DNA from 3 places in the Mesorhizobium sp. B2-5-4 genome. Region 3 is predicted to be linked to each of the others. Evidence: predicted binding sites of a transcription regulator. Region 3 holds the regulator's gene; each other region holds the start of a gene.

Region 1 (5,586 bases), on a different contig from region 3:
CGCGACAGGGAGCCCTACACGCCGCAATGGAAGGGCATGCGGGCGTTCGCGGGCCGCATCATCCATTCGGCGGATTTTGGCGACGCCCGGGCCTATGCAGGCAAGAAGGTCCTGGTTGTCGGCGCCGGCAATTCGGGCTTCGACGCCCTCAATCACCTGGCGGGCGTCGACACCGCCGCTGTCTGGCTGTCGGCTCGCAACGGTCCCGCCCTTTTGCCCAAGCGCGTCGGCAAGATCGCCGTACACCGCCTCTCGCCGCTCATGGCTCGCTTGCCGCTGCGCGTCGCCGATGCGGTTATGGCGGTGACGCAGCGCCTGGTTTTCGGCGATCTCACCAAATTCGGCATGCCGCCGGCACCCGCCGGCGGCGCCAGCCGCCTGACTTCGGACTATACCGCGATCGCCGCGGACGACGGCGCCGTCGATGCCATCAAATCGGGCAGGATCGTGGTCGTGCCGGCGATACGGGAGTTCACCCGCGATGGCGTCATCCTGGCCAATGGCAGCATGGTTGCTCCCGACATCGTCATAGCCGCGACGGGCTACCGTACCGGGCTGGAGCGCATGGTCGGCGATCTCGGCGTGCTCGACGAAAAGGGCGTTCCGCTCTTCAACGGCGGCCAGGCCGACCCGAAATGGCCCGGCCTGTGGTTCACCGGCATGCGGCCGAGCATCCGCGGCTGCTTCGCCAATGCCGCCATATTGGCCAGGGCGATAGCTGGGCGGATCGCCGGTCCCGGTCAGCCGGGCACCTCACGCTGATTTCGGCTCCAGCCGCCGGAAACGGACAGCCTCGGTCAGCATCTCCTCGTCGACCATGCCGGCATTGTAGAGGGCGAGCAAGGTGAGAGCCAATTCACGCGCCTTGGCGGATTCGGGATGCGCTTCGCGTCGGCGGCAGGCCTCATCGAAGACACGTTGCAAGGTGGCCACTTCGTCAGGTTTGAGCAGGCCACGGTCGTAGATCGACTTGGGCATGGCGATGATCTCCTGGTCGCGATCTAGGGCGCCACGTGTAAATTGCCAATCTTTCCCGAGGCTTGAATACAATGCCACACAAAAAGAGGGACTTCGGATGCCCGGAGCCTCTCTCGTTTGTCTCGCCCGACGTCAGATGGCGATCTTGCCGCCGCCCTGTCTGGTGATCGCCACGACCGCCGGCCGCACCGGCATGTCCGGCTTGAAATCGGGCCAGCGGGTCGACGGGTCCTCGTAGTAGGAGGGCCGGCCGAACGCATCCCAGTCCTCGCCGCCGTCACCCGGATGCTGGACGGCGACGAAAGCGGTCTGGTCGTCCGGCGCGAACAGCGGGCCGCACATTTCGGCGCCGATCGGCACCCGGAAGAACAGTTTCGAGGTCGCCCGCGCCGATCCTTCCGTGTCCACCGCCCACAGGCCGTCGGTGCGGCCGGTGGCCTTCGGGCCCTGGCCGTCGGTGGCGACCCACAGGCGCCCGGCCGAATCGATCGCGCAATTGTCGGGCATGCCGAACCAGCCATGGGCCGTCGTCGCGGTGGAGAAGGTGGCGCCGACATCGGCCACCGCCGGATCGCCGCATTTCAGCAGCACTTCCCACTTGCCCTTCGTGGCGGCGAAATCGCCGCCGTCCTCGACGATCTCGATGATGTGGCCGAAGGCATTCCCGGCGCGCGGGTTGGCGGCGTCGACCTGATCGGCCTTGCGCTTGGAATTGTTGGTCAGCATGACATAGACCTTGCCGTTGCCGGCATTGGGCTGGATGTCTTCCGGCCGGTCCATCTTGGTGGCGCCAAGCAGGTCGGCGGCGCGGCGCGTCTCGATCAGCACGTCGGCCTGGCCGGCAAAACCGTTTTCCGCCGTCAGCGGACCCTGCCCGAACACGATCGGCATCCATTCGACCGAGCCGTCCTCGGCGAATTTGGCGACATGCAGCGTGCCGTCGTCGAGCAGGTCCTTGTTGGCCGCGCGGTCGCCGGCGTTGAACGTGCCCTTGGTGACGAACTTGTAGACATAGTCGAAGCGCTCGTCGTCGCCGAGATAGAAGACGACGCGGCCGTCCTTGGCGACGATCGATTCTGCACCCTCATGCTTGAAACGGCCCATGGCAGTACGCTTGCGCGGTACCGAATTCGGGTCGTTGACATCGACCTCGACGATCCAGCCGAAGCGGTTGGGCTCGTTCGGCTCCTTGGCGAGGTTGAAGCGGTCATAATGCGCGCCCCATTCATAGGCGCCTTCCGGTATGCCGAGGCGCTTGTAGTTGGCGGCTTCCTTGTGGCCCTCCGGCAGCTCGCCGGAGAAATAGCCGTGGATGTTCTCCTCGGCCATAACATAGGTGCCCCAGGGCGTGACGCCGCCGGCGCAGTTGTTGATCGTGCCGAAGACTTTCGTTCCGGACGGATCGGCATTGGTCTTGACGCGGTCATGGCCGGCGACCGGGCCGGACAGCGCCATCTCGGTGTTGGAGGTGATGCGGCGGTTGAGCTTGCCGTCACGCACCACCTGCCATTTGCCGCCGTCCTTGCGGATCTCGACGATGGTGCCGCCATGGGCGGCCATCTCGACATCGACCTGCTCCTTCGAGAGCGGCGCCACCTCGGCCGACTTCTTGCCGTCCTTCTCGACGATCTTGACGATGCCCGGGAACATCAGATGCGGGTTGGTGTATTCGTGGTTCACGACCAGCAGGCCGTGTTCCGCCGAGCCGTCGATCGCGACATAGCCGATATAGTCGTTGTTATAGCCGAACTGCCTGGCCTGGGCTTGCGCCGACTGCCTGGTCGGGTCGAATTCCGGCGAATCGGCAAACAGCGGATCGCCCCAGCGCAACAACACGTCGGCGTCGTAGCCCGGCGCGACATGGTGCTTGTCGTCGATACCGGCCTCCAGCTCGTCGAATGTGAAGGCGGAGCCTTCCGCGGCGCGAGCATCGTCGACGGCGATCATCGCCAGCGGGCTGACGGTGGCGGCGATCGCCGAGACGGCAAGCGAACCCTTGAGGAAGCCGCGGCGCGAGAACCGCGCGGCGATAATCTCGCCCATCGTGCGGTTTTCGCTGGGATTGTTGGCTGGGCCTTCGTTTTCCTCGAGCAGGCTGGTGCGGAATCGGGCATCAGTGGAGCGATGTTCGGTCATGGGAGCCTCTGGCTGGATTTGGCTGGATTTTGTTGCCTGTTCGACCGCCTTACAGTCGACCGATCACATTTTCGTGACATCGTATGCGCGCTGCCGCTCCCCCACGATACCGGTTTTCACGCCGGGGCCTTGGGACTTTAGTCCAATCTTGCGCCTGCAAAGGTCCTGGGGGACAAACGCAACGGTCGGAGGCTGCTTTCGGTCACCACGTCTTTCGGCGATGTTGGTTGCACTGCAACGTTGGGGTGAGCGCGCCGGCTCAATCGACGGAGATCAGTATGCACGGATCGATTACGGCCCGTTGTTGTCGCCTGGCTCTGAGATCGGCGGCGCTTCTGGCGCTGACCGTCGCTCCCTATGGAATTGCCTTCCATGGATTCGTGCCTGGAATCGATGCCGCGACCGCACATGCCAAGGGTGGCGGAGACGGTGGCAATGGTGGCGGCAACGGCGGCAACGGCGGCAATGGTGGCAACGGTGGTGGCAGCGGGAATAGTGGGAATAGCGGGAACAGTAACGGGAATAGCGGCGGCGGGAACAACGGAAATGGCAAGGGCCAGCGCGACAAGAGCAGCGACAAGGGCAGCCATGTCAACCCCACCACCGGCGACGAGGTCGACGTGGACGGCAACAAGATTACAGTTCAGCACCCCGACGGTATGACGGAAAACATCGAGAACGGCCGTTTCAGGATGAAGGATGCGCTCGGCCGCACCATCATCGACCGCCCGGCCACACCGGCCGATGTCAGCCGTCTCAAGGCGCTGTGAATTTCGGCCCTGTGAATTCGGCCTTGTGAATTTCGGCCTTGTGAAGCTGGTCAACAGGCAACGACCAGTTTCACACGTCACCTCCGCCGCCCCCCGGCGGAGGTGACCTCCTTTGCGTGGCGTTCCAAATGCCCCGAGGGCTTATTCCAGGAAAAAACGGTTTTCCCGCGAAAAGCGCGCAGCGCTTTCTCCTGGCGGAATTACGCAGACGCCGAACCGCTCTATGAGCGGTCCGCCTCGCGGTCGCGAAACTCGCGCATCATGAGGGCTGCTTCCGTGCGGTTTCGCACGCTGAGTTTCGACAGCACCCCCGTCATGTGGTGCTTCACGGTCTTCTCCTGCAGTTCCAGGCGCAAGGCAACTTCCTTGTTGCTCAGTCCCTCCGCCACCAGCCGCAGGATTTCGGTCTGCCGGCCGGTGAGTTGCCGCAGCCGGTCCGCCACGCCGTTGGCAGGCTGCAGGGACTGCACATCGGAAAGCAGCCGGGCCGACAACATCGGCGAAAGATAGCTTTCGCCAGCCGCCACGTTGCGCAGGATATCGGCAAGCGAGCGCGACCCGACGCCTTTGAGGACATAGCCGCGCACGCCAGCATTCAGGGCCTTGGTGACATCGCCATTGGCCTCTGAAACGGTCAATAGGACGATCTTCTGGGCGGGATGGTCTGCAAGGATGCTTGCAACCGCGGCCAGGCCGCCGCCCGGCATCGAAATATCGAGCAGCAATATGTCGGGCTGCATGGTCGAGACGATGCGTTCCGCGTCCTGCGCGGTCGCACCTTCTCCGGCTATCTCGAAGCCTCCGATCTCCGACAGGCTGCGGGTCACGCCTTCGCGGAACAGCGGATGGTCGTCGACAATGGCGATGCGAATGGCGTCCATTATGCTTGCTCCTCGACTGAAAGACGGATCACCAGCTTTGTGCCTTTCGGCCCGGTCAGGGTTTCGAACTGTCCGCCGATGCTTTCAACGCGCTCCCTGAGGCCGGCCAGCCCCAACCCCTCGGCCCGCGCCGGATCGAAGCCCGGCCCGCCATCCGACACCTCAACGAAAAGCCTGCCGTTTTTCATTCCTGCATGCACCGCCTGATCCTTGCCCCGCCCGTGGCGGTAGGCATTGTTCAGCCCCTCCTGCACGAAGCGATAGATGCTGATCTTCTCAGAAGCGCCGGGTTCGGGCAAATGTCCGGGCAGGGTGAGCCTCACCGACGTGCCCGTCCGGTGCTCATGTTCCTCGACGGCCAGCCGCAACACGTCCGCGGCCGCCGCCGTTTCTATCTGCGGCAGCACCAGGCCGGTGCAGATGCCGCGTATTTCGCGCATCGCATCCTCCAGCGTCTTGCGGATCATGGCGACCTCGGTCGAGCGGCCTTCGCTGCCATGGCCGTCGCCGGTGAACACCGGACTGTCCATGCGCAGCGCCGCCAGGGCCACGAGCTGGGCCGGGCCGTCATGCAGGTCGGCGCCGATCCGGCGCAGGTATCTTTCGTTGAGTGCGGTGGCGCGGCGGGACGCCCGCTGCACGCGTTGCCGCAAGGCGCTGTTCTGCGTCACCAGTCCTTGCAGCTCCGATACCTGGCGGCGCAGCGCCCCGCGCTGGTCGTCGATGGTGCGGCTGGCGCGCAGGACGATGCTCGACAGAAGCAGGAATGCCGTCAAGGTGGTGCCGGCCACCACCAGCCAGCTCGACAGCAGGGCGGAAGC
Region 2 (5,586 bases), on a different contig from region 3:
CTGACATGCAGCATGGCGGCAAGGCCGATGTTGAACAGGAACTGCCAGGACAGCGGATTGAGGAACCAGAAACCGGGCTCGGGATAATTGGGCGGCGCGATCTGCCAGATTCCAGCAACGAGCCACAGCATGCCGGACAGGAGAAGGGCCGCGACGGGCCTGTAGCTGACAAACAGCACGAAGGCCGGCGCCATCAAAAGCAGCGCGGCATAGACCGGCAGGATGTTGTTGTAGCCGAGCTGGTGGCCAAGCGTGACGATGCCGACCAGCACTTGCGGCGTGTCCTTCATCAGCGGCTCGATATTGATGAGCTTCAGCAGTTCCGGCCGCTTGGCAAACACCGCCACGGCGCAGAACAGGGCCATCACCACCATCGTCGTGACGATATGGGCGACGTAGAGCACGCCCGCCCGCCGCCACATCTTCAAGGTCGCCAGAAGCCGGCCTCCCGGCCGGAATTTCGTGCCGTAGGCGAGCGCGACCGAGATGCCGGAAATCAGCACGAACGCTTCGGCCGCATCAGAAAAACCGAAATTCTTGTAGGTCAGGGCCTCGAAAGCCGTGCCCGGCACATGGTCGATGAAGATCGTGAGCAGGGCCAGCGCGCGCAGTACATCGATACGCGTGTCGCGTTCCAAGATACGCGAATTGCGATCTGGGATACGCAACTCGCGATCTGGGATACGCGAATCGCGATCTGGCGAAATAGGGGTGGTCATCGACAAAAGGCCTCAAAGCTGGTTGTTCATGTCCAGCAATGCGACCCCCGACGCACCGCTTCGATTCCTCCCACAGGGAGTATATCGGCGCAGAAACGGGCTGGAATGCGCCTGGTTCAATCAACTTTCGCGGAGCATGAAAATATTGCGTTTTGAAGCCGGCAAATTGAGCGAAACCTCATATAATCAACGGGATGCGATATGATTGGCGCCAGTGTCGAAAATGGTCCGCCGATGCTGGACCTGGCCTTTCCCTATCGTCTCCTCGGCGCCGGCGGAGGCGGCCGTGAATGCCTGTTCCTGCTGCATGGATCGGGTGTCGACGAGACAAGCATGGTGGCGCTGGCGAGACGCATGGCACCAGATGCCGCACTGGTCGCGGTGCGTGGCCGTATCCCCCAGGAGGACGGTTTTCGCTGGTTCGAGCGAATCTCGCCGACGCGCTTCGACCAGGAAAGCATCCGTGTCGAAACCGCCACGTTCGCGGCATTCGCAAGAGAAGCCGCCGCGCGCCACGGGCTTGATCTCGATCACGCGACATTCCTTGGCTATTCGAACGGCGCCAATCTGGTTTCAAGCCTGATGCTGCTCCATCCCGGCATGGTCCGGAGCGCCGCGCTGCTGAGGCCAATGCCTGTGCTCGACAAGGTCCCGGCGACGGACCTTGCGGGAACACGGACATTGATCATTGCCGGAGCCGCCGACGAGACCTACGGGCCTTTCGCGCCGGCGCTGGTGACGCTGCTCAGCCGGCACGGCACGGAAATCGACGCCCGGATTGTTCCATCGGGCCACGAAATCGGCAACCCGGACGCCGCGATCGTCGGCCGATGGCTGGCGGAATCGGTGGCGGCTGCGCAGGAAGGGTCCATCGGACGCACAAGTTGAAGAATAGCGTTTATCTACGGCCTTGGGCTGCCTCCAGCTTCCATTGTCCACAGCGGCGACATATCACTGTTACAGATTGCCTATCGAGATACTGTTCACTGAGGGGAGGTCTGCATGGCCGACAAGAACAGCATCACTTTGCTCGACGACACTTCGACATTGCCGGCAATCGTAGCCAATCCGTCCGACATCGCCAGAATCGAAAGCACGATCGACGTCAGAGACCGTGCCGGCATTTCTGTCTATGGCGACCGTGCCCAGCAGGCAGTCAGCGACTATGCCGACAAGATATTGTCCCAGTTGCGCAACCGAGACCTCGGCGATACCGGCGACCTCCTGACCGACATCATCATGAAGGCCAAGAATCTCGATCCGGCCTCGCTCAAGGACCAGGGTTTCCTCAGCGGCCTGTTCTCCTCGTTCAAGGAGCGGCTCGAGCGCTTCAAGGAGAAGTACGAGGACGTGGCGGGACAGATCGATCGCATCGGCCTCGAACTCGACCGTCACAAGGACACGCTGCGGCGCGACATTGCCGTGCTCGACGAGCTCCATGAGCAGACAAAGGGCTCCATCCTCAAGCTCGATGCCTATGTGCAGGCCGGCAAGAAATTCGTCGATGACTACCGCGGCAACGAGTTGCCGAAGTTGAAGGCCGCGGCGGATGCCGCTAGCGGCGACACTGGAGGCACGCTGGAGGCGCAAACCTATCAGGACGCCGTGCAGGCGCTCGACCGCCTGGAAAAGCGCATCTTCTACCTGGTGCAGGCGCGCCAGCTCGGCATCCAGCAATTGCCGCAGATTCGCATCGTCCAGTCGGGCGACGAGACGCTGATCGAGAATTTGCAAGCGACCTCGGCGCTGACCGTGCCGGCATGGAAGCAGAAGATGGTGATCCTGCTTGGGCTGACCAACCAGAAGTCGGCGCTCGAGCTGCAAAACACGGTGACCGACGCAACCAACGAGATGATCCGCCAGACGTCGAAAATGATGAAGGACCAGGCGATTTCGGTCGAGGAACAGGCGCAGCGCGGCATCGTTGACGTCGAGACGCTGGCGCAGGCCAATCGCGATCTCATCGACACGGTACAAGGCGTTCTGAAAGTCCAGCAGGAGGGCCGCCAGAAGCGGGCCGAAGCCGAAAAACAGATGGACCAGATGACGATCGACTTGAAGAAAGCACTGACCCAGTCCTGATCGGAACCGCCATGCCGAAGACGCTGACGTCCGTTCTGCTGCTCGCCTTCGCGGTGTTTTTGACGGCCTGCAATTCCAGCCAAGTCAAATTCTCGATCGTCTCCGGCTCCGAGAATACGGTGCTGGAGCCGATCGTCCAGGAATTCTGCGCCAAGCAAGGCGCGACCTGCACCATTTCCTATCAAGGCTCGCTCGACATCGGGCTCGGACTGCAAAAGCCTGGCGGCCTCGACCAGGACGCGGTTTGGCCGGCCTCCAGCGTCTGGGTCGACCTGTTCGACAGCGGCCGCAAGGTGCGCAACCTGACGTCGATCGCGCAGATGCCGGTCATTCTGGGCGTGCGCAAATCCAAGGCCACCGAACTCGGCTGGGTCGGCAAGCCGGTGTTCATGAAGGACATCCTGGCCGCGGTGAAGGACGGCAAGCTGAAATTCCTGATGACGTCGGCGACGCAGTCCAATTCGGGCGCCAGCGCCTATCTCGCCATGCTGTCCAGCGCGCTCGGCGGCAAGCAGGTGATCGAGCCGGGCGACCTCGACAATCCCGCCGTGCACGATACGGTAAGTGCCTTGCTGCAAGGCGTCGAGCGCTCGTCCGGTTCGTCGGGCTGGCTCGCCGATCTCTACGTCGACAGCGCCGGCAAGGGCACCGTCTATGACGCGATGTGGAACTACGAGGCGACGCTGAAGGAGACCAACGACAAGCTCAAGCAGATGGGCAACGAGCCGCTATACGCCGTCTATCCGGCCGACGGCGTCGCTGTCGGCGACTCGCCGCTCGGCTTCATCGATCATGGACGCGGAGCCGATGTCGAAAAATTCTTCACCGACCTCCTCGCCTATCTGCAGTCGGACGCGGCGCGCAAACGCATCGCCGATACCGGCCGGCGGCTGCCGCTCGGCGGCGCGGCCATCCCGGCCACCGCCGAGCCGGATTGGAATTTTGATCCCGGCAAGCTGGTGACATCGATCCGCATGCCGGAGCCGGCGGTGATCCGCAAGGCGCTCGACCTCTATCAGGAGGCCTTGCGCAAGCCTTCGCTGACGGCGCTGTGCTTCGACTTCTCCGGCTCGATGGAAGACCAGGGCGAGAAACAGTTGCAGGCGGCCGCGCAATTCCTGTTCACGCCGGAAAAGGCAAGCGAGGTGCTGGTGCAATGGACGCCGTCCGACCGCATCTTCGTGCTGCCTTTCGACGCCGTCGTGCGCGACACATTCGAGGCGAAGGGCGATGCGGCGGGCCAGAGCGAGCTGCTGACGGACGTTGCCCAGCAACGCGCCGGCGGCGGCACCGATATGTATGCCTGTGCCGACCAGGCCCTGCGGAAGATCGTTGCCACGGCGGACCTTTCGAAATACCTCCCGGCCATCGTCATCATGACCGACGGCCGCACCGATGGCGGCGCGGACCTGTTTCTCGCACGCTGGCGCAACGCCCCCGTGCGCGTGCCGGTCTTCGGCGTCACCTTCGGCGACGCCGACAAGAGCCAGCTCGACAGTCTCGCCAAGGCGACGTCGGCACGGGTCTTCGACGGCAGCGGCGATCTGGCCGGCGCCTTCCGCGCCGCCCGCGGCTACAATTAGAGCCTGCCGGGATGCGCGGCTTGTTCGGCAATGACTGGAACTGGATCGCGGCGGGCGTGATCTCGGCGGCGCTTCTTGTCGGCTTGGGTGTTCTGACCCAGTTCCCGTTTCTGGTGTCGGCGATCATCGCTGCCCTCGTCTTTGCCGGGCTGGTGTTTGTCCTGGCGCCGCGACAGCTTTTCGAAGGGCTCGACCTCAGCACGCTCAGCGGCAGCAAAGTGGCCTTCGCCCGCGAACTTCTGGCGCAAGCGCAGCCAGCCGCGGACCGGCTGTCGGCAGCGGCCGGTTCGATCACCGACAAGGACATGAAGGCCAAGGTGAAGAACCTGTCCGACATCGCCGCCGACGTGATTTCCAAAGTCGAGACGAAGCCGGAAACCGCGCCCTCGGTGCGGCGTTTCCTCACCTACTACGTGCCGCAGGCGGCGGAAGTGGCGGAAGGTTACGCGACGCTGGCGAACCGGCGTGCACCCAGCCAGGTCCGGCTCGCCAATGTCGGCGCCGTCATCACCAAGCTGCAGGACGCGTTTGTGCATTATGCCGACAGCCTGGCCGATAGCGAACTCGGCACGCTCGACGTCGACCTGCGACTCATTCAGGAGTCGCTGAACGAGGATATCGGACGCTGATGGCCATTTCGCGCCGCGCTTTCGGACTGGGTCTGCTGGGTGTCGCCGCTGCCGGCACCGGCGGCTATTTGACGCTGAAGGATCGTCCCGAGTTTCGTGGCTATCTTGGCAACAAAGCGCATCTGTTCGGCTTCATCGGCGGCGAGAAGCAGGCATTCCTGGCCGATCTGGACGTCGTGCATGCGCTTGGCGGCTACGGGCTGGAACTCGATGCGCGTGTCGCCGGTTCGGTTGAGATGGTGCGCGAGCCGGCATTGCTCACCCAAAAACCGCAATTCCTGTGGCCCTCTTCCTCGATCATGGTCGATCTCGCGCGCAAGAACGGCGTCTCGATCCGCAACGACCAGGTGGTGCTCAACTCGCCGATCGTCGTCTACACCTGGGGACCGGTGGTCGAAGGGCTGAAGAAGAGCGGGCTAGTCACGGTCGCCGCCAAGGGCGGCTACAACCAGCTCGATCTCAAGGCCTTGCTCGATGCCGTCCTGGCCGGCAAGAACTGGGCCGATCTCGGCATTGACGAGCTTTATGGCCGCGCCCGTATCGTCTCCACCGATCCCAACCGCTCCAACTCCG
Region 3 (5,586 bases):
CGAGCTTGACATGAGCGCTGCCCAGGAAGCCTTGCCAGCCATTCGAGGTTCACGCGACGCCACCGTCAGACGGTTCGCGTTGACCGATTCGATCTTCCATGGGCTGACCCGCGCCGCCGCCATTCTCGTGCTGGTGCTGCTCGGCGGCGTTGCCATCTCCTTGTTCGCCGGTTCCTGGCAGGCACTGTCGACCTTCGGCTTCTCCTTTCTGACCACCGAGAGCTGGAATCCCGTTACCGAGAAATTCGGCGCCTTGGCGCCGATCTATGGCACCATCATCACTTCGGCCATCGCTATCCTGATCGCCGTGCCGCTCGGCATCGGCATCGCCATTTTTCTGACCGAGCTTTGCCCGCGCCCACTTCGGCGCCCAATCGGCATGGCGGTGGAGCTGCTGGCCGGCATTCCTTCGATCATCTACGGTATCTGGGGTCTGTTCGTGCTGGCACCGTTCCTGCAGACGACAGTGCAACCTTTCATCATCAGCGTGTTCCATGGCATTCCCGGCCTTAACAGCCTGTTCGCCGGGCCCCCTTATGGCATTGGCCTGCTGACCTCGGCGATGATCCTGGCCATCATGATCCTGCCTTTCATCACCTCGATCACCAAGGATGTGTTCGACACGGTGCCGCCGGTGCTGAAGGAGTCCGCCTACGGCATTGGCTGCACGACCTGGGAGGTAACACGCCGGGTCGTCGTCCCCTACACCCGCATCGGCATAATGGGCGGCGTCATGCTTGCTCTCGGCCGTGCGCTCGGTGAAACCATGGCGGTCACCTTCGTCATCGGCAACGCCCACCGGATCAGCGCCTCGCTGTTCGCGCCGGCAACGACGATCTCGGCAACCATCGCCAACGAATTCACCGAAGCCGTCGGCGATCTCTACACCTCCTCGCTGGTGGCGCTCGGCCTGATCCTGTTCGTCATCACCTTCCTCATCCTTGCCATCGCCCGGTACATGCTGATGCGCATCGATGCCCGTACCGGAGTCTGACCGATGTCGACAGCCGCATCGCTTCACCAGAGCCGCAAGCGCAAGAACGGCGTGATGATGACGCTCTGCGTCATCGCCGCCGGCATCGGCCTTGCCTGGCTGGCGCTGATCCTCGGCGCGCTGCTCTATAAGGGTCTGTCGGGCGTTTCGCTCTCGGTGTTCACGGAAATGACCCCGCCGCCCGGTGATGCCGGTGGCCTGCTCAACGCCATCTACGGCAGCATCGTGATGACCATCATCGGCATCGTCGTCGGCACGCCGATCGGCGTGCTGGCCGGCACCTACATGGCCGAATACGGCCGCTTTTCGAAACTCACCACCGTGGTACGCTTTATCAACGACATCCTGCTGTCGGCGCCCTCAATCATCATCGGCCTGTTCGTCTACGAATTGATGGTGCGGCCGATGGGGCATTTCTCGGCCATCGCCGGTGCCGTGGCACTGGCCATCCTGGTCATTCCCGTCGTGGTGCGCACCACCGAGGACATGCTCAACCTTGTGCCGAACGCCTTGCGCGAGGCCGGCACGGCGATTGGCGCGCCACGCTGGGTGGTCATCCGTTCGGTGGCCTACCGCGCGGCGATGTCCGGCATCGTCACCGGCATATTGCTGGCCATCGCCCGCATTTCCGGCGAGACGGCGCCACTTCTTTTCACGGCGCTGAACAACCAGTTCTGGTCGAGCAACCTCAACGCGCCGATGGCCAGCCTGCCGGTCACCATCTTCCAGTTCGCTCTCAGCCCCTATGAGGAATGGCAGCAACTGGCCTGGACCGGCGCACTCATAATCACATTGACGGTTCTCGCGCTCAGCATCTTTGCGCGCAGCCTGACCGGACGCAGAGAGGACAAATGAGCCAGATGTTGTCTCCAGACATGACGATTGCCACCGAGGCGGCCGCCAAGGCGAAGATCGAGGTCAAGAACCTCAATTTCTACTACGGCCAGTCGAAGGCGCTGAAGGACATCACGCTGTCGCTGCCCGAGCGCAGCGTGACGGCCTTCATTGGACCGTCGGGTTGCGGAAAGTCGACGCTGCTGCGCGTCTTCAACCGCATCTACGAACTCTACCCCAAGCAGACCGCCGAGGGTCAGGTGCTGCTCGACGGCCAGAACGTTCTCGACCGCTCGCAGGATCTCAACCTGTTGCGCACCAAGATCGGCATGGTGTTCCAGAAGCCGACGCCGTTCCCGATGTCGATCTATGAGAACATCGCCTTCGGCGTCAGGCTCTATGAGAAGATCGGCAAGGCCGAGATGGACGGCCGTGTCGAGCAGGCGCTGAAGCGCGCCGCGCTGTGGAACGAGGTCAAGGACAAGCTCAATGCCAGCGGCCTCAGTCTGTCGGGCGGCCAGCAGCAGCGGCTTTGCATCGCCCGCACCGTGGCGGTGAAGCCGGAGGTCATCCTGCTCGACGAGCCGGCCTCGGCGCTCGACCCATTGTCGACTGCCAAGATCGAGGAATTGATCGACGAGTTGCAGGCCGACTACACGATCGTCATCGTCACACACAACATGCAGCAGGCCGCGCGGGTCTCGAAGCAGACGGCTTTCATGTATCTGGGCGAGCTGGTCGAATTCGACAAGACCGAGAAGATCTTCACGTCGCCTCGCGAGAAGCGCACGCAGGACTACATCACCGGCCGCTTCGGCTGATCTCACGCATACGAGGACCAGGATCATGGCCGAACACACAGTCGCAGCCTTCGACGAGGATCTCGGACAGATCAGCAAGCTGATCAGCGACATGGGCGATCTTGCCGGCACGATGGTCGGCGGCGCCACCAAGGCGCTGCTGAATTCCGACAATGCGCTGGCACAGCGCGTCGTCTCCGACGACGCCATCATGGACGCGCGCCAGCGCGAACTCGACGATCGCGCCATCACCCTGATCGCCAAGCGCCAGCCGATGGCCGACGATCTGCGTCATGTCGTCGGCTCCATCCGCATGGCGGGCGATCTCGAACGCATCGGCGACCTTGCCAAGAACATTGCAAAGCGCGTCGGCTCCGTCGGCCTTACCGCCACCCCGCGCGATCTGTCGCACTCGATAGATTCCATGGCGCAGCTGGTGCTGATCCAGGTGCAGGGGGTAGTCGAGGAATACGCGGCAGGCGATGCCGCCGCCCTCGCCAAGCTCAGGAATGACGACGAACGCATCGACATCAAATACACTTCGGTGTTCCGCGAACTCCTGACCTACATGATGGAGGATCCCCGCAACATCACGGCTTGCACGCATCTTTTGTTCTGCGCCAAGAATCTCGAACGCATCGGCGACCACGTGACCAACATCGCCGAGAATGCGTATTATGTGCTGACCGGCACGCAACTGCCCGCCAACCGTCCGAAGCAGGACGAGACGGCGATGTCGGTGCCGGCGGCTTGACGGCAGGGATGATCAATCGATGATCGCGCCACGCATCATGGTGGTGGAGGACGAGGAGCCGCTCGGCGTGCTTCTCCGCTACAATCTGGAATCGGAAGGCTACCAGGTCGAGGTGGTGACACGCGGCGACGAAGCCGAGATCCGCCTCCAGGAGAACGTGCCCGACCTCCTGGTGCTCGACTGGATGGTGCCGGCGGTTTCCGGCATCGAACTCTGTCGGCGCCTGCGAATGCGGCCCGAGACCGAGAGGCTGCCGATCATCATGTTGACGGCGCGCGGCGAGGAGAGCGACCGCGTGCGCGGCCTCTCGACCGGTGCCGACGACTATCTGGTCAAGCCGTTCTCGACACCGGAATTCATGGCCCGGGTCAAGGCGCTGCTGCGCCGCGCCAAGCCGGAAGTGCTGTCCAGCGTGCTCAAGGTCGGCGACATCGTGCTCGACCGGGAATCGCACCGTGTCTATCGCAAGAAGAGCGAGATCCGGCTCGGACCGACCGAGTTCCGCCTGCTCGAATTCATGATGCGTCATCCCGGCCGCGTGTTCTCGCGCAGCCAGCTGCTCGACAATGTCTGGGGCGAGACGATCTATATCGATGAACGCACCGTGGACGTGCATGTCGGCCGGCTGCGCAAGGCGGTCAACAACGGCCGTATGCCGGACGTGATCCGCACCATTCGCGGCGCTGGTTACGCGATCCGCGAAGACTGAAATCAGGCTACATTCTTGCCCGGAACGCCGGGCCTCGCCAGCACGCCCGGCGCGAAAATCTCCTGGTCCACGAAGGTCAATGCGCGCATAGCGCAACCTTCGCGGATGAGCGGCAGCTCGTTCGGCTCGGTGTCGAAGGAAATCGATTCCGAATGCTGGCCGCCGGCGGTCTGGCCGATGGCCTCGCGCAAGGCCGGCTCGATCAGGTCGAAGGCGGCGGCGCTGACGCCGACCATGGCGACGGGTGCGGGATCGATCAGCGCGAACAGGCTGCCCAGCCCATAGCCCAGCGCCTCGCCGGCCTTGCGATAGGCTTCGCGCTCCGGTCCGTCTTTCTCCCTTGCCGTCGCGGCGAGTGTCCGCATCTGCGCATCGCTGACATCTGCGACCGGTTCGGCGTCCTCGCCAAGCTGCCTGGCGTTGCGCCAGATGGCGTAGTTGCCGGCATAGGCCTCGACGCAGCCGCGCCGTCCGCAGCGGCAGAGCGCGCCTCCCGGGCGATGGATCATGTGGCCGAACTCGCCTCCCGATGAATGCGTGCCGGTGAACAGCTCGCCCTTCAGCACCAGGCCCATGCCGATGCCGTGCGAGAGCAGGATGGCGATGAAGTCGTCGCGGTAGCGTTCGGGGTCGCGCCAGCGCAGCGCCACCGCCATCATGTTGCAGTCGTTCTCCATGGTGGCGGGGATGCCGAACTCGGCTTCAAGTATGTCGGCGAAGGGAATGTTCGTCTGCGGCGTGATCGGCGACCACAGCATCGCACGCGCCTCGCTGTCGGTGATGCCCTGGATCGCCAGCGCGATGCGGGCAATACTGCGGACGTCGAGATCGGGGTCCTCGAGGCGCCGCCGCACTATTGCCGTGCATTCGCCGATCAGCGCCTCGCGCGACATGGTCAGCGTGTCCAGCCGTCGCTGTTCCTCGGCGACCACCTGGCCGGAATAATCGATGACGGCGACGGACAGGAAATTCAGCGACAGCACCACGGTCATCACAGCCGCGGCCTCGGGGTTGAGGCCAAGGCCAACCTGCGGCCGGCCGCGTTTCAGTGAACCGGCTTCGTTCGGCTTGCCTTCGGTCAGGATACCCTCGTCGATCAGGTCGGCTGATATCGCCGATATGGTCGAGTGGCTGAGGCCGGTGGTGGCGGCGATCTCGGTGCGCGAGGGCTGACCACCCTGACGCACGGCTGCAATCACCATGGCGCGGTTGCGCCGGCGCAGATCGTCGTGGCGGATTCCGACCGACATGCTTCCCACATCCTCCCGTCGCCGCGGTTCTTGACACCCCCTCGAACCTCTCCGGCAATGGGCCGAATACTGGCAGATGCGGCAGGAGCTGTCATTTATTTATTGCGGGACTCGAAAAAAGGCTCCCGGCACCTCAAAATCCATCAGAATCGATGTTGACAGTGTTCCGACGATGGATCAGTGTTTTTTCGAGGCTCGAAAAAATAGGGCCTATGCCGGCCTTCGGGCCAGTTTGGTCGCGCCAT

What was found. The regulator PhoB, encoded in region 3, activates phosphate uptake and scavenging genes when phosphate is short. The targets are predictions, from matches to a motif close to TGTCATNNANCTGTCAT.
Positions count from the first base shown of each region.
Region 1: the regulator PhoB is predicted to act here: its motif matches at 3,177-3,193, upstream of FJ492_RS20385 (PhoX family phosphatase).
Region 2: the regulator PhoB is predicted to act here: its motif matches at 1,664-1,680, upstream of FJ492_RS06550 (toxic anion resistance protein).

Region 1 covers NZ_VFUR01000016.1:97,418-103,003, reverse strand. Annotated here, with positions in the region: gene FJ492_RS20395 (NAD(P)/FAD-dependent oxidoreductase) at 1-762, shown strand, start outside; gene FJ492_RS20390 (hypothetical protein) at 754-978, opposite strand; gene FJ492_RS20385 (PhoX family phosphatase) at 1,111-3,114, opposite strand; gene FJ492_RS20380 (hypothetical protein) at 3,393-3,884, shown strand; gene FJ492_RS20375 (response regulator transcription factor) at 4,106-4,768, opposite strand; gene FJ492_RS20370 (sensor histidine kinase) at 4,765-5,586, opposite strand, start outside.
Region 2 covers NZ_VFUR01000004.1:95,447-101,032, reverse strand. Annotated here, with positions in the region: gene FJ492_RS06560 (OpgC family protein) at 1-719, opposite strand, end outside; gene FJ492_RS06555 (alpha/beta hydrolase) at 921-1,607, shown strand; gene FJ492_RS06550 (toxic anion resistance protein) at 1,722-2,801, shown strand; gene FJ492_RS06545 (substrate-binding domain-containing protein) at 2,813-4,384, shown strand; gene FJ492_RS06540 (5-bromo-4-chloroindolyl phosphate hydrolysis family protein) at 4,396-5,013, shown strand; gene FJ492_RS06535 (hypothetical protein) at 5,013-5,586, shown strand, end outside.
Region 3 covers NZ_VFUR01000006.1:224,299-229,884, reverse strand. Annotated here, with positions in the region: gene pstC (phosphate ABC transporter permease subunit PstC) at 11-994, shown strand; gene pstA (phosphate ABC transporter permease PstA) at 998-1,849, shown strand; gene pstB (phosphate ABC transporter ATP-binding protein PstB) at 1,846-2,649, shown strand; gene phoU (phosphate signaling complex protein PhoU) at 2,675-3,382, shown strand; gene phoB (phosphate regulon transcriptional regulator PhoB) at 3,402-4,091, shown strand; gene FJ492_RS10085 (ROK family protein) at 4,094-5,341, opposite strand.